DNA from 2 places in the Streptomyces sp. Rer75 genome. Region 1 is predicted to be linked to the other one. Evidence: predicted binding sites of a transcription regulator. Region 1 holds the regulator's gene; the other holds the start of a gene.
The links. Region 1 encodes HrcA, which represses chaperone genes, less so after heat shock. Its sites were predicted from a motif close to TTNGCACTCNGNNNNNCNGAGTGCNAA; they were not measured.

Region 1 (3,406 bases):
CAGCAGCTCCTCCTGCTCCGGGTCGAGCTTGGTCGGGGTCGTCACCTCGACGTGGACGATCAGGTCGCCCCGGCCGCCGCCGCGCAGATGGGTGACGCCGCGCTGGTGCAGCGGGACCGACTGGCCGGACTGGGTGCCGGGCCGGATGTCGATCTCCTCCAGGCCGTCCAGCGTCTCCAGCGGCACCTTGGTGCCGAGGGCCGCCGCGGTCATCGGGATCGTCACCGTGCAGTGCATGTCGTCGCCGCGCCGCTGGAAGACGGGGTGCGGGACCTCGTGGATCTCCACGTACAGGTCGCCCGCCGGGCCGCCGCCCGGGCCGACCTCGCCCTCGCCCGCGAGCTGGATGCGGGTGCCGTTGTCCACACCGGCCGGGATCTTCACGGTCAGCGTGCGCCGCGAGCGGATCCGCCCGTCCCCCGCGCACTCCGGGCACGGGGTCGGCACCACGGTGCCGAAGCCCTGGCACTGCGGGCACGGCCGCGAGGTCATGACCTGGCCCAGGAAGGACCGCGTCACCTGCGAGACCTCACCGCGTCCGCGGCACATGTCGCACGTCTGCGCCGAGGTGCCCGGCGCCGCGCCCTCACCGCTACAGGTGGTGCACACCACCGCGGTGTCGACCTGGATGTCCTTGGTGGTGCCGAACGCGGCCTCGTTCAGCTCCACGTCGAGGCGGATCATGGCGTCCTGGCCGCGCCGGGTACGGGACCGCGGTCCGCGCTGCGAGGCGGTGCCGAAGAAGGCGTCCATGATGTCGGAGAAGTTGCCGAAGCCCGCGCCGAAGCCACCGGCGCCGCCGCCCGCGGCCGAACCCGACGGGTCCCCGCCCAGGTCGTAGACCTGCTTCTTCTGCGGATCCGACAACACCTCGTAAGCGGCGTTGATCTCCTTGAACCGCTCCTGGGTCTTCGGATCCGGGTTCACGTCCGGGTGCAGCTCACGTGCGAGCCGGCGGAATGCCTTCTTGATCTCGTCCTGCGAGGCATCGCGCTGCACGCCCAGGACTGCGTAGTAGTCCGTCGCCACTTACGACTCCGCCAGGATCTGTCCGACGTAACGTGCCACTGCGCGTACCGCTCCCATCGTTCCGGGGTAGTCCATGCGGGTCGGTCCGACCACGCCGAGTTTGGCGACGGCTTCGTCGCCCGAACCGTAGCCGACCGCGACGACCGAGGTGGAATTCAGCCCCTCGTGAGCATTCTCATGCCCGATGCGCACGGTCATACCCGAGTCTTTGGCCTCGCCGAGCAGCTTGAGGAGGACGACCTGCTCCTCAAGTGCCTCCAGCACGGGCCGGATCGTCAGGGGGAAATCATGCACGAAACGCGTGAGGTTCGCGGTGCCGCCGATCATCAGCCGCTCTTCGGTCTCCTCGACAAGCGTTTCGAGCAACGTCGCCAGCACGGTCGAGACCGTCCCCCGGTCCTCCTGCTCGAAGGACTCCGGAAGATCCTGCACCAATTGCGGCACATCCGCGAACCGCCGCCCCACGACCCGGCTGTTGAGCCGGGCCCGCAGATCCGCCAGCGAGTCGTCGCTGATCGGAGTCGGGCAGTCCACCATGCGCTGCTCGACCCGCCCGGTGTCGGTGATCAGCACCAGCATCACCCGGGCCACGGCCAGCGGCAGCAGCTCCACGTGCCGCACCGTCGAACGGGTCAGCGACGGGTACTGCACCACCGCGACCTGCCGGGTCAGCTGCGCCAGCAGCCGGACGGTGCGCCCCACCACGTCGTCGAGGTCGACGGCGCTGTCGAGGAAGTTCTGGATGGCGCGCCGCTCCGGAGCGGACAGCGGCTTCACTCCGGCCAGCCTGTCCACGAAGAGCCGGTAGCCCTTGTCCGTGGGGATGCGCCCGGCGCTGGTGTGCGGCTGGGCGATGAAGCCCTCGTCCTCCAGCGCCGCCATGTCGTTGCGCACCGTGGCCGGGGAGACCCCCAGCCGGTGCCGCTCGGTGAGCGCCTTGGAGCCGACCGGCTCCTCGGTGCCCACGTAGTCCTGGACAATGGCACGCAGCACTTCGAGTCTGCGTTCGCTGAGCACCCCGCGCACCTCCAGTCCAGCCGTGTCATCAGGTCGTCCTTCTGGCACTCAATGGTCACGAGTGCCAGAACCCCTCAGCCAGTGTACGGCGGGGTGCGGTGGCCACGGCAAGAGCCGCCCCCCGCCGGCGCCCCGGCCACACGTCACGCTATCGCTGTTGGAGCTAGCGTCTCGGTATGAAGACGTGTTGGGAAGAGGCAGGGTGGGAACAGCTCGCGCCCGATGTCGCCCGCCGACGGCTGCCGGACTGGGACTGCACGGTCGGCGTGGTCGTCGGCGATACGGACGTCCTCGTGGTGGACACCGGCTCGTCGCTGCGCGAGGGCGCGGCGCTGCGGGCCGAGATCACCCGGCTGACCGGCCGCCGGCCGACCCGGATCGCGCTCACCCATCCGCACTTCGACCATGTCCTGGGCACGGCCGCCTTCGCGGGCTGCGAGGTGTACGGGGCCACGGGTCTGGACGCCCTGCTGCGCCGCGACCGGGACGCGCTGCGCGAGGACGCGGTACGGCACGGGGTGGCCCCCGGCGCCGCCGCCGAGGCCGCCGATCACCTCGTACCGCCGCATCACGCGGTCTCCGGGGAGGTCACCCTCGACCTGGGCGGCCGGTCCGTGCTGCTGGCGAACGTGGGCCCCGGGCACACCGCCCATGACCTGGCCGTTCTGGTCCCGGGACGGCCGGAGGTGGTCTTCTGCGGCGATCTGGTCGAGGAGTCGGGCCCGCCCCAGGCCGGACCCGACGCGATCCCCGCCCACTGGCCCGCCGCCCTCGACCGGCTGATCGCCCTCGGCGGCGAGGACGCGCGGTACGTGCCGGGGCACGGGTCGGTCGTGGACGCGGCCTTCGTACGTGACCAACGCGACGAACTGGCCGCCCGCTTCGGCGTGTCCCGTTAACCCGCCGCGCTATCGTCATCCGGATGCGCAGCAGCCGACAGTACGACTCGGATCTGACCCCGCCCTGGAAGCGGCAGCAGCCCGCCCCCGAGGTGCCCGCGGACCCGGACCTCGTGGTCGAGGAGGTCACCACGGGGTTCTGTGGTGCCGTGATCCGCTGCGAGAAGACCGCGCAAGGGCCGACGGTCACCCTGGAGGACCGCTTCGGCAAGCACCGCGTCTTCCCCATGGAGCCGCGCGGCTTCCTCCTGGAGGGCCGCGTCGTCACCCTCGTGCGCCCGCGCGCGACGGCCCCCGGCGCGCCGCAGCGCACGGCCTCCGGGTCGCTCGCCGTCCCCGGCGCCCGGGCACGGGTCGCCCGCGCCGGGCGCATCTACGTGGAGGGCCGCCACGACGCGGAGCTGGTGGAGCGGGTCTGGGGCGACGACCTGCGCATCGAGGGCGTCGTCGTGGAGTACCTG
Region 2 (3,406 bases), 2.4 Mb from region 1:
GTCGAAGACCCGGCCCCGGCCGCCGCGCCGGGCGGGGTCCACGAAGACCGCGTCGTACGACGAGGTGTCGATCCCGGTGACGTCGGCGCAGCGCACCTCGATCAGCTGCGACAGGCCCAGCGCGTCGGCGTTGGCCCGGGCGACCGCACAGGTCAGCGGGTCGCGGTCGACGGCCAGGACGCTGAGCCCGGCCCGCGCCATCGCGATGGCGTCGCCGCCGATGCCGCAGCACAGATCGGCCACGCTGCGCACCCCGAACCCGGCCAGCCGGTCGGCGCGGTAGGCGGCGACGGAGGTACGGGTGGACTGCTCGACGCCGTCGGGCGTGAAGTACATGCGATGGGCGTCCTCGGCCCCGAACTTGGGCACCGCCCGCTGCCGCAGCTGTGCCTGGGTCAGGGCCGCCGAGACCAGGGCGGCCGGATGGTCGCGGCGCAGCCGGGTCGCGGTGGCCAGCTCCCGCGCCGGGTCGTAGTTCCGGAGCGCGGAGAGCAGCGCCTGCCCCTCGTCGCCGAGCAGTGAGTCGAAGGCGTCAACGTCCACATGGCCCATTCTCCCCGCTCCGGGGAGCGCATCCGCACCCGCGTGTCGCGCGTCCGCGCACCGTAGAGATGAAGATCGCTTGTGTGATGATGATCAACGCTGGTCTTTCCAGGTGTCTGGTTCTCGCCGCCGCGGCGGCCGTACTCGCCGGCTGCGGAACCCTCGCCGCCCCCGCGCCACTGGCCGGGGCGGGCAGGGAGGCCGCCGGGCCGCGGCAGACGCCGGGCGCGGCCGCCCCGTGGTTCGCGTCCGGGGCACCCGCCGTGTCCGCACCGTCCGGGGCGCCGCCCGGGGAAGCGTCCGCGCCCTCCTCGGACCCCGCTGGGGACGACGCGAAGCCACCCCCGCCGTCGCCGCGCCCGGCGCCGGGGGTCGCCCCGGGCGCGTACCACCGCTGGGGTCTGGACCGGCCGCTGGACCCGCCGCCGCGGCCGCCCGCCGTCAAGCCGCCGCTCGTGCCGGACGGGGACCAGCCGCCGGGGCTGCCGCCCGTCATCCGTCAGGTGGCGACCACCGATCGGGTGGTTTTCCTGACGATCGACGACGGACTGGAGAAGGACCCGCGCTTCATCGACCAAGTCCGGGACCTCGGGCTGCCGTTCACCGAGTTCCTGACGGACCAGGCGGTCGACGGCCGGTACGACTACTTCGGCGAGCTGCACCGGCTCGGCGGCGGCGTCGGCAACCACACGCTCACCCACCCCAGCCTGGCCGGGCAGGACTACGGCACCCAGGTGCGGGAGATCTGCGGGCAGCAGGAGAACCTCCGGAACCGGCTCGGCGTCCAGCCGCGCCTCTTCCGCCCGCCCTACGGGGAGTACGACGAGACCACCCTGCGCGCGGCGGCCGACTGCGGGCTGGGGCCGGTGGTGCTGTGGCGCGCCGAGATGGAGACCCAGGGTCTTGTCTACCGGTCCGGCGGACGGCTCCAACCGGGGGACATCGTGCTCGCGCACTTCCGCGGCCCGGAGCAGCTCGACGGGCACACCATGACCGACATGATCACCGCGCTGCTGCGCGAGATCCAGGCGCAGGGCTTCACCGTGGCGCGGCTGGAGGACTACGTCTGAGCGACGGCGGCACGGCGTCCGTGCGGTCCGGCGGCGCCTCGCTTGGCACTCTGGTTGACGGAGTGCTAACCGCGTCATAATGTCAGGGCTGGCACTCGGCACTGCGGAGTGCCAAACACAGCGACGGGCAGGTCCGGCACCCGCGACGACGGATCCACCTGGTCGCCACCTCAGACAGTTAACCCCGTGAGATCTCCGAAGGGGGAGGTCGGATCGTGACGACCGCCAGCTCCAAGGTTGCCATCAAGCCGCTCGAGGACCGCATCGTGGTCCAGCCGCTCGACGCCGAGCAGACCACGGCCTCTGGCCTGGTCATCCCGGACACCGCCAAGGAGAAGCCCCAGGAGGGCGTCGTCCTGGCCGTGGGCCCGGGCCGTTTCGAGGACGGCAAGCGGCTTCCGCTCGACGTCTCGGTCGGCGACGTCGTGCTCTACAGCAAGTACGGCGGCACCGAGGTGAAGTACAGCGGCGAGGAGTACCTCGTCCTCTCGGCTCGCGACGTCCTCGCGATCGTCGAGAAGTAGTCACCGAAGTTTTGCCTTGAGCCGCGCCCCGGTGCCCGTGTCACAGATACCCGGGGTCGGGGCGCGGTTCGTTTTTTTGACGCGACGGCGGCTGCCCCCGCACGGCGGCCGAGGATCGCAATGAGAGGACATACGCAACCATGGCGAAGATCCTGAAGTTCGACGAGGACGCCCGTCGCGCCCTTGAGCGCGGCGTCAACAAGCTTGCGGACACCGTCAAGGTGACGATCGGCCCCCGCGGCCGCAACGTCGTCATCGACAAGAAGTTCGGTGCTCCGACCATCACCAACGACGGTGTCACGATCGCCCGCGAGGTCGAGGTCGAGGACCCGTACGAGAACCTGGGCGCCCAGCTCGTCAAGGAGGTGGCGACCAAGACCAACGACATCGCGGGTGACGGCACCACCACCGCCACCGTGCTGGCCCAGGCGCTGGTCCGCGAGGGCCTGCGCAACGTGGCCGCCGGTGCCTCCCCGGCCGCCCTGAAGAAGGGCATCGACGCCGCCGTCAAGGCCGTCTCCGAGGACCTGCTGGCCACCGCCAGCCCGATCGACTCCAAGTCCGACATCGCCGCCGTGGCCGGGCTGTCCGCCCAGGACAAGCAGGTCGGCGAGCTGATCGCCGAGGCGATGGACAAGGTCGGCAAGGACGGTGTCATCACCGTCGAGGAGTCCAACACCTTCGGCCTGGAGCTGGACTTCACCGAGGGCATGTCCTTCGACAAGGGCTACCTCTCGCCGTACATGGTGACCGACCAGGAGCGTATGGAGGCCGTCCTCGACGACCCGTACATCCTGATCCACCAGGGCAAGATCGGCTCGATCCAGGACCTGCTGCCGCTGCTGGAGAAGGTCATCCAGGCCGGCGCCAGCAAGCCGCTGCTGATCATCGCCGAGGACGTGGAGGGCGAGGCCCTGTCCACCCTCGTCGTCAACAAGATCCGCGGCACCTTCAACGCCGTCGCCGTGAAGGCCCCCGGCTTCGGTGACCGCCGCAAGGCCATGCTCGGCGACATCGCGACCCTCACCGGCGCCACCGTCATCGCCGAGGAGGTCGGCCTCAAGCTCGACCAGGCCGGTCTGGACGTGCTGGGCACCGCCCGCCGCGTGACCGTCACCAAGGACGACACCACCATCGTCGACGGCGGCGGCAACAGCGACGACGTGGCCGGCCGCATCGCCCAGATCAAGGCCGAGATCGAGTCCACGGACTCCGACTGGGACCGCGAGAAGCTCCAGGAGCGCCTCGCGAAGCTCGCCGGTGGCGTGT

Region 2: a site for HrcA is predicted at 1,656-1,682, ahead of groES (co-chaperone GroES). Genes of this name have one in related genera too.

The regions. Positions count from the first base shown of each region.
Region 1 covers NZ_CP058693.1:3,425,040-3,428,445, forward strand. The annotation lists gene dnaJ (molecular chaperone DnaJ) at 1-1,029, opposite strand, end outside; gene hrcA (heat-inducible transcriptional repressor HrcA) at 1,030-2,046, opposite strand; gene HYQ63_RS14655 (MBL fold metallo-hydrolase) at 2,223-2,945, shown strand; gene HYQ63_RS14660 (DUF3097 domain-containing protein) at 2,969-3,406, shown strand, end outside.
Region 2 covers NZ_CP058693.1:5,841,850-5,845,255, forward strand. The annotation lists gene HYQ63_RS25175 (methyltransferase domain-containing protein) at 1-552, opposite strand, end outside; gene HYQ63_RS25180 (polysaccharide deacetylase family protein) at 630-1,613, shown strand; gene groES (co-chaperone GroES) at 1,829-2,137, shown strand; gene groL (chaperonin GroEL) at 2,278-3,406, shown strand, end outside.